One region of the Candidatus Pelagibacter sp. PS_41 genome, then DNA from elsewhere that is predicted to be linked to it. Evidence: riboswitches for the same ligand, from Rfam matches in the RefSeq annotation. Region 1 holds a riboswitch; each other region holds the start of a gene.
What was found. Region 1 has a riboswitch for S-adenosylmethionine ahead of AC5SL8_RS03785 (homocysteine S-methyltransferase family protein). Riboswitches for the same ligand answer to the same signal wherever they lie in the genome.
Positions count from the first base shown of each region.

Region 2: linked by a shared signal. The riboswitch ahead of AC5SL8_RS03035 (O-acetylhomoserine aminocarboxypropyltransferase/cysteine synthase family protein) and the one ahead of AC5SL8_RS03785 (homocysteine S-methyltransferase family protein) in region 1 are both predicted to bind S-adenosylmethionine.
Region 3: linked by a shared signal. The riboswitch ahead of AC5SL8_RS01835 (homocysteine S-methyltransferase family protein) and the one ahead of AC5SL8_RS03785 (homocysteine S-methyltransferase family protein) in region 1 are both predicted to bind S-adenosylmethionine.

Region 1 covers NZ_CM182062.1:681,644-692,341, forward strand. The annotation lists gene AC5SL8_RS03785 (homocysteine S-methyltransferase family protein) at 4-1,065, opposite strand; SAM riboswitch class V at 1,132-1,196, opposite strand; gene AC5SL8_RS03790 (DUF1737 domain-containing protein) at 1,489-1,695, opposite strand; gene AC5SL8_RS03795 (hypothetical protein) at 2,137-3,102, shown strand; gene AC5SL8_RS03800 (hypothetical protein) at 3,296-3,460, opposite strand; gene AC5SL8_RS03805 (hypothetical protein) at 3,457-3,639, opposite strand; gene AC5SL8_RS03810 (DUF4396 domain-containing protein) at 3,647-4,084, opposite strand; gene AC5SL8_RS03815 (c-type cytochrome) at 4,090-4,518, opposite strand; gene AC5SL8_RS03820 (DMT family transporter) at 4,597-5,493, shown strand; gene AC5SL8_RS03825 (hypothetical protein) at 5,551-5,919, shown strand; gene AC5SL8_RS03830 (hypothetical protein) at 5,973-6,461, opposite strand; gene AC5SL8_RS03835 (hypothetical protein) at 6,458-6,751, opposite strand; gene AC5SL8_RS03840 (HIT domain-containing protein) at 6,893-7,291, opposite strand; gene AC5SL8_RS03845 (DUF2061 domain-containing protein) at 7,351-7,551, shown strand; gene AC5SL8_RS03850 (malonyl-CoA decarboxylase domain-containing protein) at 7,568-8,872, opposite strand; gene AC5SL8_RS03855 (sulfite exporter TauE/SafE family protein) at 8,879-9,715, opposite strand; gene dusA (tRNA dihydrouridine(20/20a) synthase DusA) at 9,715-10,698, opposite strand, start outside.
Region 2 covers NZ_CM182062.1:556,947-567,644, forward strand. The annotation lists gene AC5SL8_RS03015 (hypothetical protein) at 1-45, opposite strand, end outside; gene argC (N-acetyl-gamma-glutamyl-phosphate reductase) at 42-1,064, opposite strand; gene rpsI (30S ribosomal protein S9) at 1,098-1,538, opposite strand; gene rplM (50S ribosomal protein L13) at 1,540-2,001, opposite strand; SAM riboswitch class V at 2,141-2,209, shown strand; gene AC5SL8_RS03035 (O-acetylhomoserine aminocarboxypropyltransferase/cysteine synthase family protein) at 2,214-3,515, shown strand; gene AC5SL8_RS03040 (COX15/CtaA family protein) at 3,523-4,548, opposite strand; gene AC5SL8_RS03045 (chorismate mutase) at 4,591-4,881, shown strand; gene AC5SL8_RS03050 (50S ribosomal protein L33) at 4,883-5,074, opposite strand; gene AC5SL8_RS03055 (MerR family transcriptional regulator) at 5,076-5,453, opposite strand; gene AC5SL8_RS03060 (integration host factor subunit alpha) at 5,443-5,745, opposite strand; gene plsX (phosphate acyltransferase PlsX) at 5,745-6,749, opposite strand; gene rpmF (50S ribosomal protein L32) at 6,776-6,958, opposite strand; gene AC5SL8_RS03075 (ubiquinol-cytochrome C chaperone family protein) at 6,966-7,430, opposite strand; gene AC5SL8_RS03080 (hypothetical protein) at 7,429-7,890, shown strand; gene AC5SL8_RS03085 (sodium-translocating pyrophosphatase) at 7,887-9,992, opposite strand; gene thiL (thiamine-phosphate kinase) at 10,079-10,698, opposite strand, start outside.
Region 3 covers NZ_CM182062.1:342,747-353,444, forward strand. The annotation lists partial or broken gene sufD (Fe-S cluster assembly protein SufD) at 1-17, shown strand, start outside; gene AC5SL8_RS01795 (aminotransferase class V-fold PLP-dependent enzyme) at 14-1,234, shown strand; gene sufU (Fe-S cluster assembly sulfur transfer protein SufU) at 1,231-1,701, shown strand; gene AC5SL8_RS01805 (iron-sulfur cluster assembly protein) at 1,705-2,001, shown strand; gene AC5SL8_RS01810 (HesB/IscA family protein) at 2,001-2,333, shown strand; gene AC5SL8_RS01815 (hypothetical protein) at 2,392-2,562, shown strand; gene glnA (type I glutamate--ammonia ligase) at 2,569-3,975, opposite strand; gene AC5SL8_RS01825 (YbaK/EbsC family protein) at 4,121-4,600, shown strand; gene AC5SL8_RS01830 (DMT family transporter) at 4,597-5,484, shown strand; gene AC5SL8_RS01835 (homocysteine S-methyltransferase family protein) at 5,477-6,385, opposite strand; SAM riboswitch class V at 6,395-6,458, opposite strand; gene AC5SL8_RS01840 (2OG-Fe(II) oxygenase family protein) at 6,548-7,138, opposite strand; gene AC5SL8_RS01845 (sulfite exporter TauE/SafE family protein) at 7,168-7,914, opposite strand; gene moaB (molybdenum cofactor biosynthesis protein B) at 7,933-8,433, shown strand; gene AC5SL8_RS01855 (DUF1244 domain-containing protein) at 8,434-8,679, opposite strand; gene AC5SL8_RS01860 (aldehyde dehydrogenase family protein) at 8,995-10,545, shown strand; gene AC5SL8_RS01865 (DUF779 domain-containing protein) at 10,591-10,698, shown strand, end outside.

The DNA of each region.
Region 1 (10,698 bases):
TATTTACGCTTTGTCTCCATATTCAGTCATATGTTTTGGAATTCTTTTATTTTTTCCATACATAAAATGATTTTCCATGTTCTCTCGATATTTACTTGCTGGAACAGTTAAACCAATTGACTCAGCAACTTCCCTAATCAACATTGGGTTTGCTCCACAGCATACTCCAAGGTAATTAATACCTAGCTCATAAGCATCTTTTGCAAATTTTCCTATTTCATATCTATTACAAAAGTGTGGGTCCAATGCTGTTGGAAACGTTCTTCCATGAGGTGATGGACATGCACAATTACTTCGATCTGGTAGATTAAAAAATGTTGGGTAATCTTCACTGGTTCTATAAGGAATAGGTAATGCTCCAACATGACATTTAACTGCTTTTCTAATTTCTTTTAAAAAAGGAAACATAGTAGCAGGTCCTCTAAAACAATTTAAACCTACAACATCGGCCCCTAATTGCTCTAGCTCTTTACAGGTATCAACAACTGATTTTCCATCTCTCATTTTATTTTCACCCATTGGAGATATGGTTAATACAGTTGGTAAACCTGTTTTTTTCATTATCTCTAAAGCTTTAAAAGCTTCTTCAGCATAATAAAAAGTTTCACCAATTAACATATCAGCACCTTCTTCAACGGCCCAACCAATCATCTCTGCAAACATTCCTTCAACTTCTTTTTGAGATTGTGGATCATTATGTTTCCAGATATTTGAATTTGAAATATTACCTGCCATCAAATTTGGTTTTGATCCTTTAGGAGTATCTAGTGCTACTTTTTTAGCAATTTTTAATGCTGAACGATTTAGTGGTTCAAGAAGTTCTTCCTTACCAATAACACGCATTTTTTCTCTGTGTCCATTATAAGTAAAGGCCTCAACTACATCAGATCCTGCGTGTTGAAATTCTCTATGTAAGTTCTCTAAAACTTCAGGATGATCTAATGACACCATTGGAACAAATTCCCCTGATGACATGTAGCCACGTCTTTCTATCTCAAATAAAAAACCTTCTGCGCATATAACCGGTCCTTTATCTAATCTTTCTTTTAATTTATTTGTGCTCATTTTTTTTCCTCTTGTTTTGGAGAAAAAAGGTCACAAAATAATAAGAGGTTATATTCATAGGCCTCTTTTCTCCTTTTTAGTGCTTAAGCAAATGCAGGGCGCACAATATGGTTCAACTGCCCGGCTTAATTTTATGAAAGATAAAAAAAAACCACCTGTCTAAAGCGGTGGTTGAAGCGTCGCTTTAGCAGGATTTATAACGCGCTCTGCAATTTAACTTAACTCAGCGCAATTACATATAATCAACTTTCTCTCAAAATGTCAAATGAAATAGATGATGGTTAGAATTAGAAGGATAATGACAATCCAAATAGTAAGATTAGTTAAAAACTGCTTTAATTTAGAATTAGATTGTAGAAAAGCTGGGAGTACTAATAAGAGTATCCCTAGCATATAAACAAAGGGTATTATCTGATCTGCCATTTATATCGATGATAACTTCATCTTTTTGGAATACTTTTTCTGAGGTGAATTTTTTATAACTGCTTGAGCACAACGCATGACCCCTCTTTTTTTATCAAAGGTCATTTTGGGTTCACCATACAATTTCCATCCATTGGATATGGCCTCCGTGACACGATGGCAAAATTCTGAAGTGTCGTCACTTGTAATAAATCTATAACCTTTCATAATCAGACCTTAACAAGTCCTAAATCGGGTGTCTATATCTAGGACGATTGTTACTTAATGAAATAGTAAGATTAGTTAAGAATTTTTGTAACAGAGAATCTTTTAAATACTTTTATCAGTAAATTCATATAACTCATTAAGCGTTATACTTGTGTTAATTATAAGCCTCTATTAAATGAAATTTAAGTTATTATTCAGCTAGACAAAATCATTAATTAATATACATAACGATGAATCAACTCCTCTTAAAACTTATTATTAAATTCTCTAGCTAGACTTCAACTTCGAATAATATAAAAATTGATGAATCAACTCGCCCCAAAGTAAACTAATAAACTTAACTATAGATATATTTTTACCAACCTATTAAATCGACCTTAAGACTAAGAATCGTTCGAAATGAAAAACAATAAAAAAAACATAAAATAGGAAAATAGAAAAATGGAAATGACCTTAATATATACGATAGTAGGCTTTGCTTTAGCGGGGTACAGTGTTATTGCAAATGACTCAATTCAAACATTGGGAACTTTTATCGCGTCAAAACAAAAATGGTTTAAATGGTACACTCTTGCTAGTGCAGCATCATTTGTAATGATACTTGCTATTACTTGGGGTTGGTACAGTAATAATGGAGATATCTCTTACGGTAGATTAACAAGAATACCTTTCCAAGAAATACAATGGTACCACGCAGTGGCACCAGGAATACTTCTTATATTAACAAGAGTAGGTATACCTGTTTCAACAACCTTCTTAGTTTTATCAGCTTTTGCCTCAACGGTAGTACTTGAGAAGATGCTTATGAAAAGTGTTGTCGGCTACGGTCTTGCTGCAGCTGCTGCTTATATTTGTTGGATTGTTATCTCTAAATTTATTAATGAAAAATTAGATGAAGTTAGTGACAAATGGATTTCCTTTTGGCGTAACTCTGTATGGGTAACTTCAGGCTGGTTATGGTGGGTTTGGTTATCTCATGATGTAGCAAACATTGCTGTATACCTTCCAAGACAATTAGATGTTTCTCTTTTATTAGTTGTTCTGGGTTACTTTACAGTATTACTTTTTTATATCTTCTACATTCATGGAGGAACTATTCAAAAGGTTGTCTTAGAAAAAACTGGCACAAGGTATGCAAGATCAGCAACTATTATTAATATTATTTATGCTGCTGTTCTTTATTACTTTAAAGAGCTTAATGATTTACCCATGTCAACAACTTGGGTATTTGTTGGTCTATTATGTGGAAGAGAGTTAGCAATCGCATCAATGAATAAAGACTATAAGTTCAAATATGTGTTTCCACTAATTGGTAAAGACTTTCTTAAAATGATATTCGGATTAAGTGTGTCAGTTGGAATTGTACTTGCAATTCACTACATCATAATTCCAAATAATTGGTTTTAAGTTTTAAGACAATTAACATTTAATTATTAGCTCTAAGCATTTAATTTATTGCTTAGGGCTTAATAATTTAAGTAAAATAGTTTCAAGTATTAATTATTTAAGCTTAAACCTTGAGCACAAAAACTTAAAGATCGTATAGTTAAATTTCCCAAGACCGTAGGAATTTGGTTCTATTTTTTTAGTCTTTAATTTTTTAGTTTTTTTCTTCTTCATGGCTAATATGGTTTTGTGTTTCATTTGAATGTTTAAGATTATAGCAATCTGTGCAAAGTAAGATCACTTCTGGTCCAGAGCTTACTTGTGTTAAGATGGCTGTATCATCTCCACACTCGCTGCACCCTGATAAACGTTTCTTCATTTATGTTTATTACGGGTAATTTGATTAATTCTATCAATATAATTTTTTATCTCAGGTTTATCTTGAGCTTTATTATCTTGTTTAGGGTTTTTCTTTCTTTGGTAATAATAATAAATAGGCATAACAACAGATAAGGCAACAATAATAATTGCTAATATGATTTCAGATGTTGTAACCATTTAATATTTAATGACAGGCTTGATTGAATTTTTTAAGTCTCCAATAATTATAAGGCCAGGGTGTTAAAAATCCCACAGTTAACATAATAGGTACCACCCACCACGTTAGCATTGCTCCCCCTGTTAAAAAATAATCTGTAGCGTTCATAGAAATTTCCATACTAACCATTGAGATGAAACTCATTCCCAATGCTGTTTTTAAAGCATCGTTAAATTTAAAATTTTGTCTTATCAAAATTATAGTTTCCAAAATAATACTTGTAATTAAACCATTAATAATTGCCAAAGTCATAATAGCTAAAACAGGCCAAGGAATACCTGTTATTTGAAAATATAAAATGGTACCAAAATCACCAATAGCACAACCTAACAAACACCAAGCAGTATTTTTGGCACTTCTTTTCCAGGTGTGTTTACAAGACCAATGAAATGTATCTGTTGTCATATAATTTATTTACTTAAATTTATTTGATGTTGATAATAATCATCTGGCCAAAAACTTTTAATGTAGGCTAAAACTGAATCTATATCTTTGTCACTTAATTTGTCTCCAAAAGCACCCATTTTACCTTCATAGTCACTAATTATTCCAACTAAACCATATTTAATAATTTTATGTAATGTCTCATCATCATGGTGCCAAGTATGACCCGTACCATTTAGTGGTGGTGCTTTTCGATGACCATCTTCATCTAAACCCTTCCAATTTTCAGCTCCTGATAAATTAACTTGGTGACAACTAGCACAATTATTTTGGTATACAATTTTACCTCTAGCAATCATTAACTCAGAATCTCTGGTAATTGGAAAATGATTATCTGAATAAGAAATACTATTTAATGATATAAACAGAGTTAAAATTAAAAGTATCTTTTTCATAACAACTAAACTTATATATTAAAATTGTTTGATTAATCTTATATTTTTTTAAAATTGATTGATTATAAGTGTTTATTAATGAACAATTTTTTATTATTTATTGTCACACTTTTTTGCTGGTCTCCTACTTGGTATGTCATCAAGTTTCAATTAGGCTACGTTGATCCTTTAGTGTCCGTGTTCTATAGGTTTTTAATAGCTGGAATAGTTATCTTTATTTATCTAATTTATAAGAAGAAAAATCTTAAGTTCTCTTTTAATCAACATCTTTGGTTTTTGCTATTTGGGGTTTGTCTCTACTCACTAAACTATGTTTTCTTTTATCTATCAAACACTTATTTAATAAGCGCATTTCCAGCGATTGTCTTTTCAACGGTCGTCATTATGAATATTTTAGGAGAAGGGTTTTATTTTAAAAAGAAACCATCTTTAAAAACTTTACTGGGTGCAACTATTGGAATGATTGGGATTATAATCATCTTTAATGATGAGATTTTTAATTTCAGCTTTGCGAATGGAACCCATGTTGGATTATTTTTAGCCTTACTTGGTACACTTAGTGCATCAACAGGTAACATGGTTCACCAAAGAAACTTAAATAATAACTTTCAATTAATACCAACACTTGCGTATTCAATGCTTTATGGATCACTGGTCACACTATTAATCACCCAGATAAAAGGTACTGAATTATTATTTGAATATACCTTTAGTTATATTGCTTCCCTTGCTTATCTATCAATAGTTGGTTCAATATTTGCTTTTATATTTTACTTAAGATTGTTAGAAAAAGTTGGAGCTGGACGAGCGGGTTATGTGGGGGTTGTGATGCCGGTACTTGCTTTATTAATTTCAACTGTATTTGAAAACTTAGAATGGCAGCAAGATTTAATAATAGGCTTACCGATTTTAATAATTGGAGCTGTACTTGTTATTAATCAGAAAATAAAGCCGATAAGAGATTTAAAATTATAACTATTTATATATACAGTTAATATATTTAATAATACATTGATAAAAAAAAGGAAAAATATGAAAAATATAATTATAATTTTACTTTCAGTTTTTGCATTAACATCATGTGGAACTATTGTTAATGATCCAAATGTTCCTGTATCATTATCTTTTAGTGATGGATCTGATGGTAAATGTAAATTAAATAATAAAAGAGCATCTTACAGTGTAAGTATACCATCTACAACTATGGTCAGAAGATCTGATGATGCATTAAGATTTGATTGTGAGTCTGTAAATGGAAAAAAAGGCTACGGTAGCATTCCTAGTGGAATGGAAGGTGGCAAAGTTGCTGCCAGCGTTTTCTTTTTTGACTTAGGAATTACAGATGCGATAACAGATAAGTCTAGAATTTATCCACCAAGTTTTGTTATTCCTGTAAATTAAAATTAAAAAACTCAAATGCCAAAGTTGTAAAAATCTTTGGCATTTGCTAACATCTAATTAGGCTTAGTCCAATACCCATAAACACAACGTGTGCCTCGTCTAGAGCAATCATAAGTATCATGTAAAACACCATCTTTAACAACCGTTATGTGTTTTGAACAAGATACAATTAAAGTCCCACTTGGAAGTTCATCTTTTTTTAAATGAACTTTACAGCCTTGACCAACAAACATCGTTGGCGTCCACTGCCACCCAAGTTTTTCAAGATATTTCTTAACCACAACTCTATGAGTACCTGATCTTGGGCTATCATTTTTTTGTTTTAAACTTCTAGCAAGTCTTGTTCGTGATGTAGTTCTAAATTCTTCATTTGCCCTATAAAGATCATCATAAATTTTTTGGTAGGGAAGATTTGTTACAATTGCAATGGATCTAACTACACAGTCTCCCGCTTTTCCTTTATATCCAGCGGCTGCCCGTCCACCATCATTAATTTGTAATTCTAGATTGCTACTTGAGAATAGTTTCTTAAAGAAATTCACGATTTTGTTTTATGATCTAAGATCTCAATCATACACTGAGTTGCGTATTCACGCCATTCCACAGCAGATTTATCCTTAAGGTTATTAAGGTGGCTCATGTTGCTATCTATATTTTCTTGATGTTTAGCTTTATCCACTTCATCCAGATTTTTTTCCATGTTAGCAAGATTGGTCTTCATTGCATTAATCCAACTATTGCCAAGCTCTACACATTTAACATCATCTTTCTCATCACAAATTTGTTTAAAGAAATTGAAAATAACATCATCTGCTTTTATCTCTTTGCTCATCTTATTTACCAATTAGTAAAGCAAGCAGTTGATAAAGTCTAGTTTCAATTAAAACGTGTTAACAAATTAGAGACGAATCAGATACATAATAGTTAAGAGGTAGTGGCGGGAGACTAAAACTACCTCTGTCCTCACCCTCTATTAAAAATACTTTTTAATTTTAGAAATAGTTTTCGTTAATAGAACTTTTGAATAAGGTTTTCCCTTTACCACCCAAACAGAAAGTGGCCAGGTACTGTCTTTAGTAGATCTTGCAATTATATGAATGTGTAACTGAGGAACAATATTACCAATTTTTTCAACATTAAGTTTTTTTGTTTTAAATATTTTTTTCATTAACTTGCTGCAATGAACAATTTCCTTCATTAATAGCATTTGGTCTTTTGAGTTAAGTTCAGAAATATCAGTAATATTTTTTCGCTTAGGAATTAAAATGATCCAAGGAAATTTAGCGTTATCAATTAAACGAATACTACACAGTTTTAATTCAGTTATTAAATGAGAATCTTTTAGAAAACTTTTACTTACTTTATTTGCCATTGTTAAACATTAATATAAATGTGTTCTATAAGCAAAAATTATTATAGGCTAAATTAATTATGGCTGACAAAAAAATACGATCCGTTGCTAAAACATTTTCATGGAGACTTTTTATTTTTATCTACTGGGTAATATTTGGATATATTTTTACTGGTAGTTTTAAAGGAGCTGGAATATTGGGACTGGGCTCTATAATTCCTCTTTTTTTTTATTATTTTCATGAAAGAATTTGGAATAAAGTTAAATGGGGTCTTAATTAAAATTCAAAGATTATATTTATAAATATTTCTTTATTTTATCAGAGACAATTACTTTATTGCTATTCATGTAATCTTCATGATTTTTTTCAATATTTTTTAATTCATAAAGATAATTGACCATCACACCATAAGATCTTTTAAAGCCAGTTTCTGAAATATTAGCATTAATTACAATATCTTCTACAATAGCTCCATTACCTAAATGAAATCTACTCACATCATTAACAGGTAACCCTTTTTGGTTTTTTTCATTAACAATATAATGTGCAACTAATTTCGTTATTACTTCTTTATTTTTTACAATTCTACCATCACCTAGTTTTAAGTCTTGAGATTTTAAAAAGATAACATCTTGATCTTTTAGATCGCCTAAAATATTTTTAATCTTAGTTTCTTCTAAATAACTAAACCAATCAGCAAACCCTGGTATAGGTGATAAGGTGCCAAAGTTTTTAATATGAGGAAGCTCTTCTTGTATTTCATAAACTACTCTCTTTATTAAAAAATTACCCAAAGTTACTCTAGATAGGCCTTCTTGACAGTTACTAATTGAATAGAAAGTAGCAGTATCATAAGATTTTCCTTCATTATCAGTCGGCTTCATTAATTCTTGAATAGATCTACCAAGACCTTTTGTAAGGGCTACTTGAACAAAAATAATAGGTTCATCTTCAAGAGCTGGATGAAAGTAAGAAAAAAACCTTCTATCTTCTCCTAATCTTCTTTTAAGTTCATTCATATCTTTTATATGATGAACTCTTTCATATTTAATTATTTTTTCTAAAACTGCAGCCTTTGTATCCCATGTGATTTTAGAAAGTTTAAGAAATCCTGGATTAAACCAAGCTCTAAATAAATGTCTAAGATCATTATCTAATTCTGAAAGTTCTTTGTTGTCTTTTAATATTCTTATTAAATCTTCTCTTAATGCAACTATAATCGCTGTTCCATTTGGCGCCATATTCATTCTTCTAAAAAGTTCTCTTCTCTTACCTTCAGAAACTTTAAATAAATTTGACAAAGTATTTTCGTTTTGAGATTTGGTATATTTTTCAATTGCTTCGTTAACTTTTGTAAAGCTAGGCTTATATTTCTCATTAATTTTTTTAAAAAATAATAATTTATTTTCTGGAGATAGTGATTGATATAGTTCAGTAATATCTCTAGCTACAGTTATTCCAAATGCTGCACCTTTGTGTGAAATTAAATCATCACATAAAAAAAAAATAGATTCTAAGTCATTTTTTTTAATCTTTTTTATACTAAAAAGTTTTTGACCTGCATCAGCAATAGATGAAATTATCTCTTTAAAATTAAACATAATTAATTATATAATATTTAGATATTCAACGAAAGATCTTATGGATACTATAAGTAAAAAAGTACCAAAAATTTTACTTAATAATTTTTTATCTATTTTATAAACAGCTTTTGCTCCCAACCTAGCCATAATCATTGTAACTGGAACAAATACTGCAAACCCTAATAAATTTATATAACCTACACTAAAAGGTGTGTTGATATTATCAATTATCTTTCCACCCATAATCATTGTGATCGTTCCACTAAGTGAAATCAAAAAGCCAACTGCTGCAGCTGTACCAATAGATTTTCTTATGTCATAACCAAAAGTTCTCATAAATGGTACCATTAAAGATCCACCACCAATACCTAGAGGAACTGAAATAAAACCAATCACAATCCCTGAGATATTTTTGACAATGTCAGAAATTGTTTTGGGATTTTCAACAAGTTTTTCTCTAAGAAAAATAAAAAATAAACCCACCATAAAAGCAAATATTGAAAAGAATAATACTAAAGTTGGTGTCTTTAAATTAACTGCTAAAAAAGTTCCAGCAATAACACCTATTAAAATAAATATACCAAAAGATTTTACCATCTTGAAATCTACTGCATCATATTCCATATGAGTTTTGGTTGAAATTATTGAAGTTGGAATAATAATCGCTAAAGAAGTTCCAACAGCTAAATGCATTCTGGTTACTAATTCAAAATCTAATACTGTAAAAGCATAATACAAAGCTGGAACCATTATAATTCCACCACCAACACCTAGTAATCCAGCCATAAATCCTGCAACAGCTGCAGATATTGCAAGGACTGATAGTAGGTTAATTATCTCACCATAGTTTAGGTTTTCCATTATGAGTTAGCTTGATTAGCTTTTTCGTTATTTTGCACAATGGTCATTATATGTTTTGATTTTTGAAAATCAGAATCTCTTGCCATCATATTATCACTTAAATATCTCTTCCATTCTTTTGAACCTATTTGACCGTGATATAATCCAACTGTGTGTCTCATAATATGATTTACTTTTGTGCCAAGCTTAACTTCTTTCTCAAGGTATTCTAGTAGTTTTGCAGCTATTTCCTCTCTTGTTGGCTGTTCTTTTGTTCCAAAAATTTCGTTTTCAATCTCAACTAAAGAATAAGGATTTTGATAGATGGACCTACCAATCATCACTCCATCACATAAAGTTAAATGGTTTTTAATTTCATCAATCTTTGAAATACCTCCATTAATAATAATTTCTAAATCTGGATTTACTTCTTTAACTTTATAAACCATTTCATAGTTCAGTTTTGGAATATTTAAATTTTGCTTTGGTGACATTCCAGTTAAAATAGCCTTTCGAGCATGCAATATAAAAGTTCTACATCCAGCACTTTTCATCTTTAGTATAAAATTATTTAAATAATTAAATTCTTCAGTGTCATCAAATCCTATTCTAGTTTTTGCAGTAACTGGAATATTGCAAGCATTAACCATTGAGTCGATACATTCAGCAACAAGATCTGGCTCTCTCATCAAACAAGCACCAAACATATTTTTTTGAACCTTTTTGCTAGGACAACCTAAATTAATATTAATTTCATCATAACCCATGTCTTCTGCAATTTTGGCAACTTCAGCTAATTCCGCTTTATCAGATCCACCCACTTGTAATGCTAAAGGTTTTTCTTCTGAACTATAAGATAGAATTTTTTTTCGATCTCCATGAATTGCAGATTTTGTTGCAACCATTTCTGAATACAGCATAACATTTTTGCTCATCAATCTTAGAAAGTAACGATCATGACGATCTGTACAATCCATCATGGGTGCTACTGAAATTTTTCTATT
Region 2 (10,698 bases), 120 kb from region 1:
ACATGCAGATAAAATAGATAAAAAAATTAATGTAAGATATTTCATTTTAATCCTCTAAATTTATTAAATCCAAATCTAATATTCATATTTTGTATAGCTTGTCCTGCACCACCTTTAATTAAATTATCTATTGCTGATAAGATAATAATTCTATCTTTATACTTAGTTTTACAAATTGATATATGGCAATTATTTGTATTAATTATATCATTTGTACTTATTAAAGAATTAGTTTTTAGAATTTTTACAAATCCATTATTGGGGTAATGATTAATCAATACTTTTTCTAATTTTTTAATAGTAGATCCTTTATTAAGTTCTACATAAATGGTGCTTAATATTCCTCTAAACATTGGTGTTAAATGTGGTGTAAAAGTAAAATTTACCTTCTTTTTTGTAAAAGAATTTAATTCTTGTTGTATTTCAGAATTGTGTCGATGAAAACCAACGCCGTAGGCACTTAAGGATTCATAAAGGTTTTTATTTTTATACTTGTAATGCACACCTCTACCTGCTCCAGAATATCCAGATTTAGAATCTATAACTATATTATCTACTTTAATTAAATTTTTTTTAATCAATGGAATTAACGGCAACAATATTGATGTTGGATAACAACCTGGGCAGCCAATAATATTAAAATTTTTAACTTTTTCACCTGTAATTTCAGGTAATGAATATATAGATTTTTTAATATTTAAAATTGATCTGTGATTTTGTTTATACCATTTTAAATATAAGGATGCATTATTAAGTCTAAAATCTGCTGCCAAATCAATTAGCACATTATGTTTTAATAAACTATTAGATATAGATTGTGCCTCACCATTTGGTAATGCAGTAAATACCAAGTCTATTTCTTTTAAAAATGATTTATTAAATTTAGTAATCTTTGGTAAATTTTTTGATTTTAATGATTTTTCATAACTAGCAATTTTCTTACCAACAGATGAGCTACCACATAAATATTTTATATTAATATTTTTGTGCTTAACTAATAACTTTATTAATTGAACACCAATATAACCAGTAGAACCAGCAACTAAAACATTAAGCTTAGGCATTGTTTATTATAACTATTTTGAAATAAAAAAGAATTATCTTTTCGAGAATTGGAAGCTTCTTCTAGCTTTTTTACGACCAGGTTTTTTTCTTTCAACAGATCTTGAGTCTCTGGTGTTAAGTTTCTCTGTTTTTAGTGTACTTCTTAGTTCTGAGTCAAATAATATTAAGGCTTTTGCAATACCGTGAACCATTGCTCCTGCCTGTCCTGTGTGACCGCCTCCAGCAACACTACATCTAACATCATATGCTGTTGCTTGATTAATGATTTCAAAAGGTCTTGTGATTTGCATTTTATGACTACCACTAGTGAAGTATTCATCCATTGTTCGACCATTAACATAAATTTTACCAGTCCCTTTTTTTAACCAAATTTTAGCAATTGATTTTTTTCTTCTGCCAGTAGCATATTTACTATCTTTAAAATCTAACTTGATCTTAGGTTTTTTTGATATTGTTTGTGCTGTTTGTTCCATATTAATTTCTAATTAAATTTTTACTATTTAATTTTCCTAAATCTAAAAGTTTGGGATTTTGAGCTGCATGAGGATGCTCTTCACCAGCATAAATTTTAACTTTAGTTAATTGCTTTCTACCAAGAACACCTCCTGGTAACATTCTTTTAACCGCTAATTTTAAAGTCTCTCCTGGTTTATTCTTTTCTAATAGTTTTTCAGGAGTTATTTCTTTAATTCCACCTGGGTGGCCCGTATGTCTATAGTATTTTTTGTCTTTAAATTTTTTTCCAGTAAATTTTGCATGTTCTATATTTTTAACAACTACAAAGTCTCCATCATCCATGTGAGGTGTGTAAGTAGTTTTGTTTTTTCCCCTAACAATCATTGCTATTATAGATGCTAATCTTCCAACAACTGCTCCTTTAGCATCAATTTCAAACCAATTACTTGTTAATTCGCTACTTTTTAAAAATTTAGTCATGGTGCGAGGATTAATACTATTAATAATTATAAAGTCAATTTTATATTTCTCTTGCAATATAGCCATTTAATGGTAACTTTTATTTGCCGATTTGTTCCTATTGCAGGCTAATAATTGCTAAAAAGGATTTTTTACGCACATTTTCGGTAGGCGCATTTGAACTGTATTGTACGCCTTGCATAAAGCAAAAGTACTAAAAAAGGAGTATTAAGATGAGTACAAAAAGACAAAACCCAGAAACTATAGCATTGCACGGTGGTGATTATAGAAGTGACCCAACTACAAAAGCTGTAGCTGTCCCAATTTATAGAACAACTTCATATCTATTTGATAGCACTGAGCATGCAGCCAATTTATTTGGTCTAAAAGAGTTTGGAAATATCTACACAAGAATTATGAATCCAACAAATGATGTTCTTGAAAAAAGACTTGCTGCCTTAGATGGTGGATTAGCAAGTTTAACTGTTTCTTCGGGTCAAACAGCTTCAACATTTGCTATTTTGAATGTTGCTCAAGCTGGCGATAATATTGTTAGTTCTACAGATCTTTATGGTGGAACTGTTTCATTGTTTACTCATACATTGAGCAAGCTTGGTATTGAAGTTAGATATGCAGATCCAGCAGATCCTAAAAACTTTGAAAAAGCAATAGATGGTAAAACTAGAGCTTTTTATGGGGAAACATTACCCAATCCATATTTAAGAGTATTTCCTATTAAAGAAGTTTCTGATATTGGAAAAAAATATAATATACCATTAATAGTTGATAACACGGCCGCTCCTATCATCTGTAAGCCAATAGAACATGGTGCAGCTGTAGTAGTTTATTCACTTACAAAATATATAGGTGGACATGGTACAGTTGTAGGTGGAGCACTAATTGATGGTGGAAATTTTGATTGGACAGCTAATCCAAAAAGACAACCACTGTTTAATGAACCTGATGCAAGCTATGGTGGCGTAGTTTGGGGTAAGGCAGTTCCTGAATTAACTGGTGCCAATGTATCCTTTGCTGTTAGAGCAAGAGTTACTCTTTTGAGAGATCTTGGAGCTGCATTAGCGCCTGATAATGCTTTTGGAATAATTCAAGGACTTGAAACAGTAGCCTTGAGGATGAAACAACATTGCTCTAATGCTGAAAAAACAGTGGGTCACTTATCTAAACATAAAAAAGTTGCTAGAGTGATTTACCCAACCAAATATGAAGGAGATATTGGTAAAAGAGCAAAAAAATATCTTAATGGGGGAAATGGTGCTTTAATAGGAATAGAACTAAAAGGTGGTATTGAGTCTGGTAAGAAATTTATAGAAGCTTTAAAGATGTTTTATCATGTGGCAAATATAGGAGATGCTAGAAGCTTAGCTATACATCCAGCAACAACAACTCATAGCCAACTCACAGAGCAAGAATTAAGTGCTGCAGGAGTTACGCCTGGATATATAAGACTGTGTATAGGATTAGAACATATTGACGATATAATAGATGATCTTGATCAAGCACTTAACGCTTCATAACAATTCTTTATCGTTTTAAAAAACCTCTTGAGTTTTTATAAATGAGTAAAATATAGGTTGTTAATACAAAAATAGAACCTAACTGGTGTAGTGATGCATACTTTATTTCTACACCAGATATTAATGTAATAATTCCTAATAATATTTGAATAAGTAAAGCTGTATCAAAAAGAATTATATTTTTTATGGCAACTCCTTCTTTAATAAATAAATAGTTAATAATCATAACAAGGATCAGAAGCAGATAGGCAGTTGATCTATGTAAAAATTGAATAATAGAAGTATTATAAAATGACTCAGAGGTAAAAAAATCTAATAATAAAACATCATTTGGAAAAAATGTACCATTCATATCTGGCCAAGTATTATAAATTAAACCTCCATCTAAACCTGACAGAAAAGCTCCCAATATAATTTGAATAATAATTAATAAAAAAATAAATAACAAAAAGGATTGTGGAATTTTATAATCTAATTTTTTAATATCAAAAAAATCTAAAATATACCAAAAAATTAAACATAAGATAAAAAGTGCAAGTGATAAATGAATTGCCAATCTAAAATGACTAACATCATTATTTTGTGTTAATCCACTAGTAACCATAAACCAACCTAAAAATCCCTGCAGACATATAAGAAAAAATATCAAAAAATATTTATTAGAATAAAAATTAGAATCTCTATATTTAATCCAAAAAATAATTAAAGGGATTAAGGTGAACAAGCCAACAATACGTGCTAATAATCTATGTGCATACTCCCAATAAAAAATTATTTTAAATTCTTTTAAAGACATTCCATAGTTAATATTTTTATACTCTGGAATTTTCTTATATTCCTCAAAATACATATTCCAATCATTTGAATTAAGTGGCGGCAATATACCTGAGAAAAGCTCCCATGCTGTAATGGATAAACCTGAGTCAGTTAATCTAGTTAAGCCACCTACAGCAACCATAAGAACAATTAGCAAAAATAGTCCTATTAACCATATCTTTAAATATTTTATATAGTTGTCGCTATTTACAAACATAAATTATACTTATAATAATTATTTTAATAACCAATTGATTAAATGTCGCCTACTAATAAAAAAAAACTTAGCCAATTAAGAATAAAACTTGATAAATTAGATAATGATTTACTTAAATTAATCAAAAAAAGATCAATTTTAGTAAATGAAGTTTTAAAAGTAAAAATTTATAAAAAAGAAATAATCGATAAAGCAAGAATAACTTACATACTTAAAAAAATTAAAAAAAAATCAATCAAGACTAAAATTGATCCAAAAATTACAAACAGAATTTGGAAAAATATGATTTGGTCTTTTATAGATTACGAAAAAAGAAACTTTAAAAAGAAATAAACTATTTACTGTGTGGTGGAAGTTTTTTTTCCACAAACATTTCATGTTTTCTAGTAGATGGGTTGTATTTTTTAGCAGACAATTTAACTTTAGCTTTTTCACCACCTGCTGGCTTTTTTACATAATAAAAAAAAGGACTATCAGGTTTAGCTTCAGGGACCAATCTTACTTTAACATGTGTTTTTTTTGCCATACTATTTTAGTTTTTTAATTTGTTTTACTAAGTTAGAAATATTTTTTAATTTATTTCTGAAATTATAATTAGCACTTATAGAATTATTTGATAATTCGTCAAGGTTTAAAGATTTGTCAGAATTGAGAACTTTTTTAACTCCATTGATTGTCATTCCTTGTTCTTTAAGTAAGAATTTAACTTTTTTAAGAACTTCTATAGTCTGATTATTATAGTATCTTCTATTACCATTGAGAATTTTTGGTTTGATCTGTTTAAATTCTTTTTCCCAAAACCTTATTGTATGAGTATTAAAAGTGCCCTTTTTGACATTTACTAAATCTAGAATTTTAGCAACCTCACCTATTGATTTATAAGCATCTAAATTTTTATTGATCATTTATAGAATTTACTAAATCTTTAAACTCTTTAGAAGCTTTAAATAAAACAACATTTCTATCAGATATAGCCGCTTCTTCTTTAGTTTTAGGATTTCTTCCAACTCTACTTTTTTTTTGTCTTATAGAAAACGTACCAAATTTTGAAAGTTTAAGTTTTTTTTCAATCTTTAAATTTTCCAGGATTGTAGTAAAAAAATCATCAATTAAATTTTCAGAAATATTTTTAGAAAAACCAATCTGCATGTAAATTGAGTTAATTAGATCTTTTTTTGTAAGGTTAGTTCTTGTCATTAATTAATATTATTAGTTATTTTTTCAATCAAATTTCCAGTTACTGTTTTAGAGCAAACACTTAAAGAATTTGAAAAACCTATATAATCTGTTCCACCATGACTTTTAATTACAGGGGAGTCTAATCCAATAAAAATTGCCCCATTATATAATCTTGGATCCAGTCTTTTTTTAAATTTTTTTAAATTTGAAATATTAAGTAGTGAAGACATTTTTCCAATCAAATTTCCAGTCATTGCTTTTTTTAATTCACTTGTGATAAAATTAGCAGTACCTTCAGCAGTTTTTAATGCAACATTGCCAGTAAAACCATCTGCTACTATAACGTTAACATCACCGTTCATTAATTGATTCCCTTCAATATAACCTTTGAACTCAAAATCGTTATTAGTTCTTTTATTCAATTGTTGATAAGTTTCTTTTATAATTTCATTTCCTTTAAGTTCTTCAGAGCCAATATTTAATAGTGCAACTTTTGCTTCATCGTTCGGATATAATGAATTAAATAAAGAGGAACCCATTATCGAAAAATCAATTAAATTTTTCGGACTACATTCAATATTTGCACCTAAGTCTAAAACAACACTCATATTCTTTTTATTTGGCCATAAGGCTGAAAGAGCTGGTTTATCTATATTGTCTATCATTTTAAGATTTAACTTTGAAATAACTAATAATGCACCAGTATTCCCTGCTGAAATTACTACATCTGATTTTTTTTCTTTAACACTCTGAATCGCTAACCACATACTAGTTTTTTTTCCTCTTTTTGCACCTTCCAATGGACTATCTGTTCCTTTAACAACATCTTCTGTATGAACTATTTCAAAGTTTTCACTAGGCAGTTCATCAGTAATGAACTTTTCAATTTGACCTTTATCACCAAAAATTTGATAAAAAGTATTTTTATTGTTTTTGAAATGGTGATTAATACCTTCAATAATTTTTTTTGGTGATCCATCGCCACCCATTGCATCAACAGCAATTTTGATTGTTTTGCTCATTCTATTTAGTTAGTTGAAAAAATAATTTACTCTTTAGGGTCCAAAACTTGTCTACCACGATACATACCAGTTTTAAGATCCAGATGATGAGGGAGTCTATACTCACCAGATTTCTTATCCTCAACTATATTTTTAGATGAGAATTTCATATTCTGAGCTCTTCTCATCCCAGTTCTTGACGGTGATTGTTTACGTTTTGGTACAGCCATAATAAAATTAATGCTTAACTACACCTTTTATATGTGAATTTAAAGTATTATTTGCCAACAATTTCACATATTTGTCAAAATATATTACCAAATAGTCACTATTTTGAGCATTATCTAAAAAGATTATTAATTTTTCTTTTTTTGATTCATTGCTTAAATGCTCCCAATTATGAATTTTATCAATCATTCCATGAAACAAATTGAGATAATCTTTCATCTTTTTATTTATTGATTGGTCGCCATAGCCTATCTCTCGTACACTTAATTCCATTTGTCTAAAAACATAATCATAGATTTCTTGAAGTATCTGTTTATTTTTATCATTTTTGTATATTTTTAAAAAAAAAGCAAAATGTAATAAAAAAAAGATCATTCTATCAGAAAATGTATCTTGATTTTTAAAATCTTTATATAATTCTTTATTTCTAGTCAATCCAACTAAATTATTGTAAATATTTAAATAATCATTCATGAAAACATTATTATTATTAACTCTTTTTTTTATAATTGCAAATTGTACAAACAAATTAGCTATAGATCATCATGGTGTACATAAACTTTATGTTAAACAGGAAAAAATTTTTCCTAATGAAACAAATAAAAATGATATAATTAAAATTTTGGGCCCACCATCTAGTACAAGTTTTTTTGATAATGAAGTATTATTTTTTATTGAACGAAAAGAAACAACAGGAAGTATCTTAAAACTAGGAAAAAAAGAAATTATAACAAACAATGTTTTGATTGTAGAAATTAATAAATATGGTTTATTAGAAAAAAAAACATTTTATGATTTAAATAAAATGCAAAATTTAAAGATATCCAAAAATACTACAGAGGTTAATTACCAAAAAAATTCATTTATTTATGACTTTTTATCAAGTATGAGACAAAAAGTTAATGACCCTCTTGGTAAACGAAGAAAAAATTAACCTGCAATTACAGCTAATAACAATAAAGCTACAATATTAGTAATCTTAATCATCGGATTAACTGCAGGTCCAGCCGTGTCTTTATATGGGTCTCCAACAGTATCTCCAGTTACAGCAGCCTTATGGGCTTCTGAGCCTTTTCCTCCATGATTACCATCTTCAATATATTTCTTAGCATTATCCCACGCACCTCCACCAGCTGTCATTGAAACTGCAACAAATAATCCGGTAATTATAACGCCTAATAACATTGCACCTACAGCAGCTAAAGCTGCAACTTGCCCACCAATTTGAAATATCACAAAGTATAAAACAATTGGAGAAAGTACTGGTAATAAAGAAGGTATAATCATTTCTCTAATTGCAGCTAATGTTAATAAATCAACAAGTTTAGCATAATCAGGTTTTTGTTTACCTTTCATAATTCCAGGGTATTTTTTAAATTGTCTTCTGACTTCTACAACAACAGCACCGCCTGCTCTTCCAACAGCTTGCATTCCCATAGATCCAAATAAATATGGAAGCATTCCACCTATCAATAATCCAACTACAACATATGGATTAGATAAATCAAATGTTACAACTATTCCTTCTAACTTTGATCCTGCAACACCAGAAAAATGCTTAATATCTTCAACATAAGCAGCAAATAAAACAAGTGCACCTAACCCTGCTGATCCAATAGCATAACCTTTGGTAACAGCTTTTGTAGTGTTACCAACTGCATCCAACGCATCAGTAGTTTTCCTTACACTTTTTGGTAAATTTGACATTTCTGCAATACCTCCTGCATTATCTGTAACTGGACCATACGCATCAAGAGCGACGACCATTCCAGCCAACGCTAGCATAGTTGTTACGGAAATAGCAATACCATAAAGACCAGCAATAGAGTTGGTAGCAAGAATACCTGCAACAATTATTAAAGCAGGAATAGCAGTTGCCTCCATAGATACAGCTAATCCTTGAATAACGTTTGTCCCATGTCCTGTTGTTGATGATTTTGCAATACTTCTTACAGGTCTGTAATCTGTACCAGTATAATATTCGGTAATCCAAATTAACAAACCGGTAATAACTAAGCCAATTACTCCACAGTAATAAAGACTCATACCAGTAAAAGTTTTTCCATTTACAGAATACTCATTAGCAAAACCAATAACATAATCAGTTACAGGATAAAGAATTAATAATGATGAAACAGCAGAAACAACAAATCCTTTGTATAATGCATTCATTACGTTTTTACTTTTTCCAAGTTTTACAAAGAAAGTTCCTAGTATTGATGTTAAAATACAAGCACCACCAATGGTTAATGGGTAGATCATCATATTGATATCATTGTAAAAAAATATAGAAGAAAGAACCATTGTTGCAACAATTGTTACAGCATATGTTTCAAATAAATCTGCAGCCATTCCAGCACAATCACCAACATTGTCTCCAACGTTATCTGCAATTACAGCTGGGTTTCTAGGGTCATCTTCAGGGATACCTGCCTCAACTTTTCCAACTAAATCAGCACCAACATCGGCACCTTTGGTAAAGATTCCACCACCTAATCTTGCAAAAATTGAAATTAAAGAAGCACCAAAACCTAGGGCAACAAGCGCATTAACAATTTCCCTTTCATCAACTCCCGCTTTTAATAAAAAATAATAATAAACAGCTATTGCTAACAAAGCCAAACCAGCAACCAACATACCTGTTACAGCACCTGATTTAAATGCTACAGCTAAACCACTTGCTAAACCTTTTCTAGATGCTTCAGCAGTTCTAACGTTAGCCTGAACTGAAACTAACATTCCAACATAACCAGCTATACCAGATAAAGCTGCTCCAATAAAATAACCCAAACCAACAAGAGGACTAAATACAATGCATATAACAACCAAAACTACAACTCCAACCACGGCAATTGTTTTGTATTGTCTTGCTAAATAAGCTTTTGCACCAATTTGAATAGCAGATGCAATTTCTTGCATTTTAGCATTTCCAGTGCTTGAGCTTAATATGTTTTTTCCAGTAAAGTATCCATATACAATTGAAAGAAATCCTGCAGCTATAGTATAAAGTAATATTGATTCGACGATTGAGTTCATTTTGCCTTTTGGTTGTTTGGTTGTTAAATTAAACGTTTAAAGTCCGGACAATACAAAAAAAAACATAAAAGGCAATATTTAACTTTTTAAAAATGATGAAAATAACCCTTATTTTTAAGGCTAATTATTCCTCTTTTTTTATCAATTAATATGGGTTTGTTATTTGAATTTTGAATTATTCCTATTTTTGAAATTTTAACTCTTAATTCATTTGAAACTTTTTTTATGATTCTTCTTTTATCTTTTGAGGCAGTAAATAGAATCTGATAATCATCACCTTTTGAAATATAATGCTCTTTCAAAAAATTTTTTTTTGATATGAGTTTATTCAAGGAATTAGAAACCGGTATATCATCTAAACTTACTTTATAAGATAGTTTTTGATTATTAATCAATTTTTCAAGGTCTGTTAATAAACCGTCCGAAATATCAATTGAAGTATTTGTAAATTTATTTAAGTGTTTAGATAAATCAATTTGAATATTAGGTTTATAGTACTGGTTAATAAAATAATCTTTTTGAATTTTATTTATTTTAAATTTATTTTTTAAAACTAATAAGCCTAAATAGCTATCACCTAAATTTCCTGTAACATAAATGTCATCATTAAGTTTAGCTTTATTTCTTTCAATAATTTTTTTTGCAAAACCAATGGAGGTTATTGTAAAACTTAATTTGTTAGAAAAAACTGTATCTCCACCACAAA
Region 3 (10,698 bases), 340 kb from region 1:
TTGGACTTAAAGAATGAATATAGACAAGATAAAAAAAGAGTTCCCTATTTTTGATGAAAAAATTCAAAATAATGATTTAGTATATCTAGATAGTGCAAATTCTTCTCAAAAACCAAAAGTTGTAATAGATAGAATTAATGAATTTTATAGTAAAGAATTTTCTAATGTAGGCAGAAGTGTTCATTATCTTGCGGTTGCTGCTACCAATTTATATGAGAACACAAGAACTTCAGTTCAAAAATTTATTAATGCTAAGGATAAAAATGAAATTGTTTTTACCAAAGGTGCAACAGAAGCACTTAATCTAGTTGCAAATATATTGGGTCAAAATTATTTACAGGATGGTGATGAAGTGCTTATCACTGAATTGGAGCACCATTCTAATTATGTGCCTTGGCATTTTCTAAGAAAATCCAAAAATATAAAAATTAATTTTGCTGAAATTAATGATGATGGTGAAGTAACATTAGAAGAAATTGAAAAAAGAATTACTTCTAGAACAAAAGTAATTTCAATTACACATTTATCAAATGTTACAGGTGCTATTTTACCAATTAAAGAAATAACAGAGCTTGCTCATTCAAAAGGTATAATTGTTGTAGTTGATGGTTGTCAGGGCGCTCCTCATTTAAGATTAGATATGCAAGATCTTGATTGTGATTTTTATGCTATTTCTTGTCATAAAATGTATGGCCCTACCGGTTTAGGTGTTTTGTATGGTAAAAAAAAATGGTTAGAAGAATTGCCTCCATATCAAGGTGGTGGTGGAATGATCAATGAGGTTAAAAAAGATAGAATTTCTTATGGCGATCTTCCTAATAAATTTGAGGCAGGAACTATGGCTACAGCTCAAGTGATTGCATTTGATCAGTCTATTAAATTTTTAGAAAGAATTGGTATAGATAATGTGGTGGAACATGAAGCTGACTTAGTTGAATATGGGCAGGAACTATTACAAAAAAATAACTCAGTTAGATTAATTGGTAATCCTAAAAATAAAGGTGGGGTTTTATCTTTTACTATTGAGGGTATTCACCCACATGATGTAGCAACTATCTTAGATGGAGATGGAGTTGCAATTCGAGCGGGTCATCATTGCTGTCAAATTCTACATGATAAATTAAATATACCTGCAAGTTCGCGAGCATCTGTTGGAATTTATAATACAAGAGAAGATTTAGATACACTTAATGATGCAATAAATAATTGTAAAAAAATATTTAACCAAAAATGAACTTAAAAGAATTATATCAAGAAATAATACTAGAGCATGGTAAAAATCCACGCAATCTTAGAAAAACTGAAAATTTTAATAAAGATGCTAAAGGACATAATCCTTTATGTGGTGATAATGTACATATTTATTTAAAACTTAATGGACAAAAAATAGTAGAAGATATTTCTTTTGAAGGTAGTGGTTGCGCTATCTCAATGGCGTCAGCCTCAATTATGACAGACTTAATTAAAGGTAAGAATGAACATGAAGCTAAAGAAATTGTTGAAGATTTTTTAGGAATGATAAAAGAAAATCCTGAATTAAATTCAGAAAATTTAAAAGAGGATGAAAAAACCAAATTAATGTGCTTATCTGGAGTAAAAAAATATCCAATGAGAGTTAAATGTGCAACTTTATCATGGCATACTTTAGTTTCTGCAATTGACAATACTCAAGAAGAAATTAATACTGAAAGATTAGATTAAAATATGGACTTAAGAGAACAAGTAATAGCTGAAATTAGAAAAATATATGATCCTGAAATACCAGTTAATATTTATGAATTAGGTCTAATTTATGATGTTAAAGTAAAAGATGATAAGGCTAAAATTATAATGACATTGACCACTCCAAACTGTCCAGTTGCTGAAAGCCTACCTAAAGAAGTTAAAGACAGCGCTATGCAAGTAGAGGGTATAGAAGAAGTAGATCTTGATTTAGTGTTTGAGCCACCATGGGATAAATCAATGATGTCAGAAGCTGCTAAACTGGAGTTAAATTTATAATGAATCCTATAATTAGATTAAGCGATAATGCGGCTAATAGAATTAAAGAAATAATGTCAGATAAAGAATCAAATTCTATTGGTGTAAGAGTTGCAGTTAAATCTGGGGGTTGTGCTGGAATGTCTTATGTTATGGAGTATGCAAAAGAAATTAATCCTACAGACGAAATTATAGAAGATAAGGGTGTTAAAGTTTTTGTTGATGCAGCAGCTGTAATGTATTTATTGGGTACAGAAATGGACTATAAAAAGGAAGAATTTTCATCATCTTTTGTCTTTAATAACCCCAATGAGTCTGAACGTTGTGGTTGTGGAGAGTCTTTTAAAATTTGATATTAATTATACGCATATCTGTATTGCAAATAACACATATCTAGTGTATTAATTAGATATGAATAAATTTGAATTTAAAAATCTTGTTAAATCACTGGAGAAGTCTTTAAAAGAAAGAACTTTTTTTAAAACTCTTAGAACAGAGGTAAATACTGGTGCTAATGGCACACAGGATTACGTTGTTAAAAAAGGAATTAACAAAGATACAATAGCAACAACTAGACAGTAATTATATTTAACTACTGTAATACATCTCAAACTCAACAGGATGAGGTGCATGTTCAAATTTATGTATCTCTTCAAATTTTAATGCAATGTAAGCATCAATTTGATCGTCAGTAAATACTCCACCTTCAGTTAAAAACTCTCTATCTTTATCTAGATTTTCCATTGCTTCTCTTAATGAACCACAAACAGTTGGAATATTTTTAACTTCTTCAGGAGGTAAATCATATAGATCTTGATCAAACGACTCTCCTGGATGTATCTTATTTTTAATTCCATCAAGTCCAGCCATAAGCATTGCTGCAAAAGTAAGATAAGGATTACCTGAGGCATCAGGAAATCTTATTTCACATCTTGCTCCATTTTTGCTTAATGAAATTGGTATACGACAAGAAGCAGATCTGTTTCTTGCAGAATAAGCAAGTAGCACTGGAGCTTCAAAGCCAGGTATTAATCTTTTATAGCTGTTAGTAGTAGAATTAGAAAATGCATTTATTGCTTTAGCATGTTTTAAAATTCCACCAATGTAATGAAGTGCAGTCTCTGATAATCCAGCGTATGCATCGCCAGAGAAAACCGGTTTATCATTTTTCCATATTGATTGGTGAATGTGCATTCCAGAACCATTATCACCTGCAATTGGTTTTGGCATGAATGTTGCAGTTTTTCCAAAAGAATGAGTAACCATTTGCACTACATATTTATATAACTGAACATTATCAGCTTGATCAACCAGAGTACCAAAATACATTCCAAGTTCATGTTGACTTGGAGCTACTTCATGGTGATGTTTTTCAACTTTAATCCCAACTTCTTTTAGACTTTTTAGGTATTCGCTTCTCATATCTTGTTCACTGTCTACTGGAGGAACAGGAAAGTAGCCACCTTTTACTGGAGGTCTATGTCCCATATTTCCATTTGCATATTCTGTCCCTGAATTATAAGGGCCTTCTTTACTGTCTATTTTAAAACCAGTATTGTTTGGATCATTATTAATTCTTACATCATCAAAAACAAAAAATTCAGGCTCAGGACCAAAAAAAGCTTTATCACCAATACCAGATTTCTTTAAATACTCTTCAGCTTTTTTAGCTGTTCCTCTTGGATCTCTGTCATAAGGAGATTTCTTTACTGCATCGAGGATATCACAAAAAAGTACTAACGTATTATGAGATGTAAATGGATCCATGACCATTCTTGAAGTATCAGGTTTTAAAATCATGTCTGACTCATTGATAGCTTTCCATCCAGCAATAGATGACCCATCAAAAAACACACCTTCATTTAACATATCTTCATCTACAATTGTAGAATCCATAGTTAAATGTTGAAGTTTTCCTCTTGGATCAGTAAATCTTAAATCAACAAACTCTGCTTCTTTTTCTTTAATAAATTTTAGTACGTTTTTAGCACTCATGATTTCTCCTTTTTAAATTTTGCTATGTCAAATTATCAAAAATTATCTTAATTATATTGCTTGATTAATTAATAACACCTATGCGTTTTTTACATATGAATTACATCATTATTTGTTAAATTATCAATCAATTGTTAGTTGAATTATGAGTTTATTAGACAAAGAGCCAGTTAAAAGAGCCGAGAAATCCCTCAAGGATTTTGATCAATCCTTAGAGGTTATTGTTTTAGATAAATCAGCAAGAACAGCTCTAGATGCAGCAACAGCATTAGGTTGTAATGTTGGAGCAATTGTTAAAAGTTTATTATTTAAAACAAATGATAGTTTTATACTTTGTTTGGTTGCAGGTGATAAGAGAGCCTCTTTGAATAAAATAAAAAAAATAATTAACAAAAAAGATGTTTCAATGGCAAATCCAGAGGACGTAAAATCTCAAACAGGATATACAATTGGCGGTGTATCACCTATTGGTCATTTAAAGCAAATCGAAATTATTATAGACAATTCTCTAGAAAGGTTTAATGAGCTATTTGCAGCAGCAGGACATCCAAATTGTGTATTTAAAATAAATTTTACCAATATTCAAAAAATCACTAATGGAGAAATTGAAAATATAACTGAATGAGACAACCTAAATTAATTGATTATATATTGTTAGTAATTCTAGCTTTAATTTGGTCTTCAGCTTTTTTTAATATTAAAATTGCAACAGAATCTTTTGGCCCTGTTACAATTGCTTTTCTAAGAGTTTTTTTTGGATCTATTCCAGTATTATTATTATGTTTTTACAAAAAAATAAGAGTGGAGGCATTCTCTAAAGATTGGTATTGGTTTGCTATAATAGGTTTTGTAAATTTAGTTTTACCTTTTTTTCTAATAGCTTACGGTGTTAAATCAGTGCAAAGTAACTTGGCTGCAATATTAATGTCTACAACACCATTAAGCTCAACAATATTGGGTCACTTTTATACAAAAAATGAAAAGTTTAATTTAGTTAAAACTTTTGGAATACTAATTGGCTTTTCAGGAATTATTTATTTATTTTCAGATAATCTATTGATAAATGATAGTAATTTTATTTCTGCGTTATTAATATTACTTGGGTCAACCTGTTATGTTATTGGGGGAGTTTTAACTCTTAAAATTAGTAAGAAAAAGAATGAAAATGTAACATGCTCTATATTAATTTGGGCTGTCCTAATCTTAATACCATTTGTTTATTTTATTGAAAAACCATGGAACTCGGTTCCAAGCATTGAATCTACAATATCAGTAGTTTATCTAGGAATGATTTCAACAGGTGTTGCTTGGTTACTAAGATTTAAAATTCTAAAAGATAATGGTCTTATATTTCAGTCACAAGTTTCTTACTTAATTCCAATATTTGGCACTATATTAAGTTATATTTTCCTAAAAGAAATAATAACACCTAAAGTTTTATTATCTTTATTAGCAGTTGTTGTTGGAATTTATTTTGTAAAAAAATCAGATCAAAAAAAAACTACTTAAATTGAACCATTTCCTTAATATGAGAAGGCCTTGTTTCACAACATCCACCTAAAATAGTTGCACCAGCATTTTTAAACTTTTTAACAAAATTTGCCATCAATTCAGGTGTTAAATCTTTTCTTTGACCTAAAAACTCATTAGGATTCCCTGTTTTACTTTTATTATAGGAATTAGTATATCCATTTTTGGGCTTGGTCGTTTCAAATGCATTAAGCTTAAATCCAAAAGGAATACCTAAATTTTTAACCTCTTCCAAATTTATAGAAAAATTTTCAGGTGAAATACAAGATAAGATTAATCCAAGTAAATTCTTGTGGTCAATATTATTTACAATATTAGATATTTTTTCACCACTTGGAAGATTAATACCCTCAGATATGTGCGCACCTATCAGATAAGGTTTTTTGAAATCCTGGATTGCTTCAATTGCTAGTCTGAATTCTTTAACACTTGATAAAACATCTAAATAAAAAAAGTCAACATATGGATCAAGTAATTTTGCTTGATCATAAAAATTTTGTTTAATTTCTTCATCTGCTCTCGTGTCTTCTTCGTAAGTTAAATATTGAGGTGGAAGACCCCCAGCTATCAAAATATGTGGAAATTGTTTTTTAGCTTTTTGAGCTATCTCCCCAGCTTTTTTATTTAGGTATTCAAATTTATCCTCAACTTTATTGTCACGTAACCTAACTCTTCTAGTTGTAAAAGTTGTGGTAACAATAACTTCAGCTCCAGCTTTAATAAAATCCAAATGAGTATCTAATAATAGCTGATGATATTCTTCTTTAAGCAATGCGTTAGCACTCCACAATGTTCCATTAGGTTTCATACCACGAGCTAATAATTCTTGCCCCATACCACCATCTAAAATTCGTGTTGTTTTAAAAAAATTAATATCCATTCTTACTCCTTACTTTTTTAGTGCTTTTGCTTTATGCCAGGTGCACAATATAGTCCAACTACCTTTACCAATTATATAATGATTTCCTTTTTAGCAGTTAATACCTGCAATATGGATCAAATCGGTTAATGTGTTTATATATCAAATAGACTGATTAGTAAATCACTTCTTAAATAATATTTTAGCATTAAATGAGAAGGATCTTCTCTCACCATCAACATTAAATGGGTAAGCTGTGTGCATTAAATAATTTGGAAAAATCAATAAATCACCTAATTTAGGGTTTAAATTGTAGATGCTTTTACTTAAAAAATTTTTTTGACCATTGATAAAATCAATAGTTCCATTAGTTTTAATCTTTTTATTCTTAAGAAGTTTATTTTGATTCATATCTTTTGGGATTTTAAGATACCCAACCCCTGATAGTTGTCCTTCATGATAATGAATTGGGTTATACTCATTTTTTAATTGTCTTACTACCCATAGGTTGATTATCTTAATTTCTTTAATTTTTTTAACTCCTGACTTATCAAGATAAACTTTGATATTTTTTATTATCTCTTTAGACAAACTTTTATTAACTATTGTTTTAGGTATTTTGATTTCATTCTTAATTTGACTTGCTAGCTTAGAACTATAATCATCTTTTATAGATGATTGGGTCTTATCAACGTGATTATTTAATATGTTAATAATTTTTTTAGATAACTTTGTTTTTCCAATAGTTGGTCCAAAAGCTCTAAATGTTTTCATATTTTATCTATAATAATTTAATACTTCCGTTATGCAAACAACTTCAATCCTATTCGAATAGCGACAAATATGACAAGTGCTGATGTCACTAAAGCCAACATTTTTGCAGGAAAAATTTTAAGATTTAAATAGTTTCCTATTTGACCGCCTATTAAAACAAACAGAAATAAAGGCCAATAATCATAAATTCCATTTATTGTCGATGACTTTGTAAATTGACCAGCAAGACCTGACAGAGAATTAATCAGTATGAATAATGATGCGGCAGTTGCAATATTTTTTACTTTATCTGCTCTAATCAATAACAATATGGGGCTTAAGAAAATTCCACCACCAATCCCAACTACACCAGACACAAATCCAATAGATGCGCCTATTAATAAGGATAACATTTTTGGTATTTTTTTATAAACTTCAATCTTTTGATCAAAAGATTTAAATTTCACAAGAAGTAGAGCTCCTGCTAGTGTTAAGACTACAAAAAGTAAAATTTCAAAAATTTCTTTATTTATTGATAAAGAGCCACCTATGAATGCAAGTGGGACAGATGATATTAAAAATGGGGCAAGGATCTTAAGATTGATATTTCCAGCTTTAATATAATTAATACAATTTCCTGATACGACAATAATATTACAAAAGAGGGCAATTACAGGAAAGATTAAGTAGGGAACATCCCAAATTAACAGAAGAGCTAAATACGTAGAACCACCTCCAAATCCAACACTAGAGTATAAAGTTGCTGTTAGAAGAAATAAAAATGATAATATAATCATAATAATTATTTTAAATTTATGATTGTAAATATAGCACTTTTAACTGTTACGGACACCAGAACTTTTGAGAACGATAAGTCAGGTGCGATCTTAGTCAAAAAAATAGAGGAGGCTAAACATAAATTAGTAGATAGAAAAATTTGTAAAGATAATAAAGAAGACATTATTAAAATCCTTAAAGATTGGATTAATCAATCTGAAATAGATGTTGTAATTACAACAGGTGGCACTGGACTTACGGGTCGAGATATCACACCAGAGGCAGTAAACGAGATTGCTGACAAACATATTCCAGGTTTTGGAGAGGTGTTTAGAACGATAAGTTTAAAAACAGTTGGCACATCTGCTATTCAATCTAGAGCTTGTGCTGTACTGGCTAATGGTAAGTATGTGTTTGCTTTACCAGGATCTTCAGGTGGGGTCACGGATGCCTGGGATGGAATTTTAAAACACCAGTTAGATGTAAATCATAAACCTTGTAATTTTGTAGAGTTGTTTCCAAGACTTAAAGAAAAATAATTATTTTTGATATTTTTCTTTCCACTCAGAATAAGGCATACCATACACATGCTCACGTGCATCTAGGTCTGAAATTTCAACACCTCTTTTCTCAGCTTCTTCTCGATACCATTTTGATAAACAGTTTCTACAAAAACCAGCAAGGTTCATAATATCTATATTTTGAACATCTTTTCTCTCATTTAAATGTTTAAGTAGTCTCTCAAAAGTAGCTGATTGTAATTCTTGTTTTTTATCTTTAGTCATAAATAAAATATTAGACACATTTTAATTAAGCACAAGATGTAGGTTTAATTCAATTGTTGGTAGAAATAAAATTTTTATAAAAGTAGATCCTATGCAGTTTCTTTGGTTAAATTAACTATGGCAACTAAAAAGAGAAAAAAAGCCAAAAAGAAAAAAACTAAGGCCAAAAAGAAAAAATCTAAGTTGGTCAATAAATCTAGAAAAATAAAAAAAAATAAAAAAGTTGCGACCAAAAAGTCTGCGACTAAGAAGCGTTCTAAAAATTCTAGAATAAATAACAAGCTTAAAAATAAAAAAACAAGAAAGGTAAAAAAGATGAGTACAGAAACAATCAAAGCTGGGAAGTCTCCTTTACTGGATACATCTCACCTTAAAGTTAAATTTCCATTTAAAGAGCAATATGGAAATTTTATAGGGGGTAAATTCGTTAAACCAAAATCAGGTAAATATTTTGATAACGTAAGCCCAATTAACAATGAAGTTATATGCTCTGTTCCAAGGTCAGATGCTAAAGATGTTGATGCTGCATTAGATGCTGCACATGCTGCATTTCCTACATGGGGAGTTACTTCAATAACTGAAAGATCAAACATGCTGCTTAAAATAGCAGATGTAATTGAAAAAAATCTAGATTTATTAGCTACTGCTGAGTGTTTAGATAATGGAAAGCCAATTAGAGAATGTATGGCAGCAGATTTGCCATTAGTTGTTGATCACTGGAGATATTTTGCTGGAGTAATAAGAGCGGAAGAAGGTTCGGTAGCTGAGATAAGTAATAGTGAATATTCTTATCATATACCTGAACCTCTTGGTGTAGTTGGTCAGATTATACCTTGGAACTTTCCATTGTTAATGGCAACGTGGAAACTTGCACCAGCACTTGCTGCAGGTAACTGTGTAGTTCTAAAACCAGCTGAACAAACACCAGCGTCTATCTTACTTTTAATGGAACTTATTGGAGACTTATTACCTCCAGGAGTTGTTAACGTTGTAAGTGGCTTTGGTCTTGAGGCAGGTAAGCCATTAGCTTCATCTAAAAGAATTAGAAAAATTGCTTTTACTGGTGAGACAACAACTGGACGTTTAATTATGCAATATGCATCACAAAACTTAATTCCAATAACTTTAGAATTAGGTGGAAAATCTCCAAATGTTTTCTTTGAAGATGTCATGGATCATGATGACGATTTCTTTGATAAATGTATGGAAGGATTTGCAATGTTTACTCTTAACCAAGGTGAAGTTTGTACTTGCCCTAGTAGAGTGCTAGTTCAAGAGTCTATCTATGATAAATTTATGGAAAAAGCTGTAGCTAGAACTAAAGCTGTTAAACAAGGAAATCCTTTGCAGATGGAAACTATGATTGGTGCACAAGCATCGGTAGAACAAATGGAAAAAATAAAATCTTATTTAGATTTAGGTAAGAAAGAAGGTGCCAAAGTTCTATGTGGTGGAAATGTTGCAAAAGTAAATAGTGGTCTTGAAAAAGGTAACTACATTGAACCAACTATCTTTGAAGGAAAAAACTCTATGAGAGTTTTTCAAGAAGAAATTTTTGGACCAGTAGTTTCAGTTACTAAATTTAAAGATGAAGCGGAAGCATTAGAAATTGCTAACGATACTCTTTATGGGTTAGGTGCTGGTGTATGGACTAGAAATGGTAACATAGCCTATAGAATGGGAAGAGGAATCCAGGCAGGAAGAGTTTGGACTAATTGTTACCATGCTTATCCGGCTCATGCTGCTTTTGGTGGTTACAAACAATCTGGTATTGGTAGAGAAACCCACAAAATGATGCTTAATCACTACAGACAGGTGAAAAATTTACACGTGTCTTACAGTGAGAAAAAATTAGGCTTCTTTTAACAGATATATTATAATGGCCCGTATTAAATTACGGGCCATATAAATATGAAAGTTACAGCGACACCTTCTGCTTTAAAGCTTATTGAAGATTTAAAAAAAGATCACGGTAAAGAATTGCTATTCCATCAATCAGGCGGATGTTGTGATGGTAGT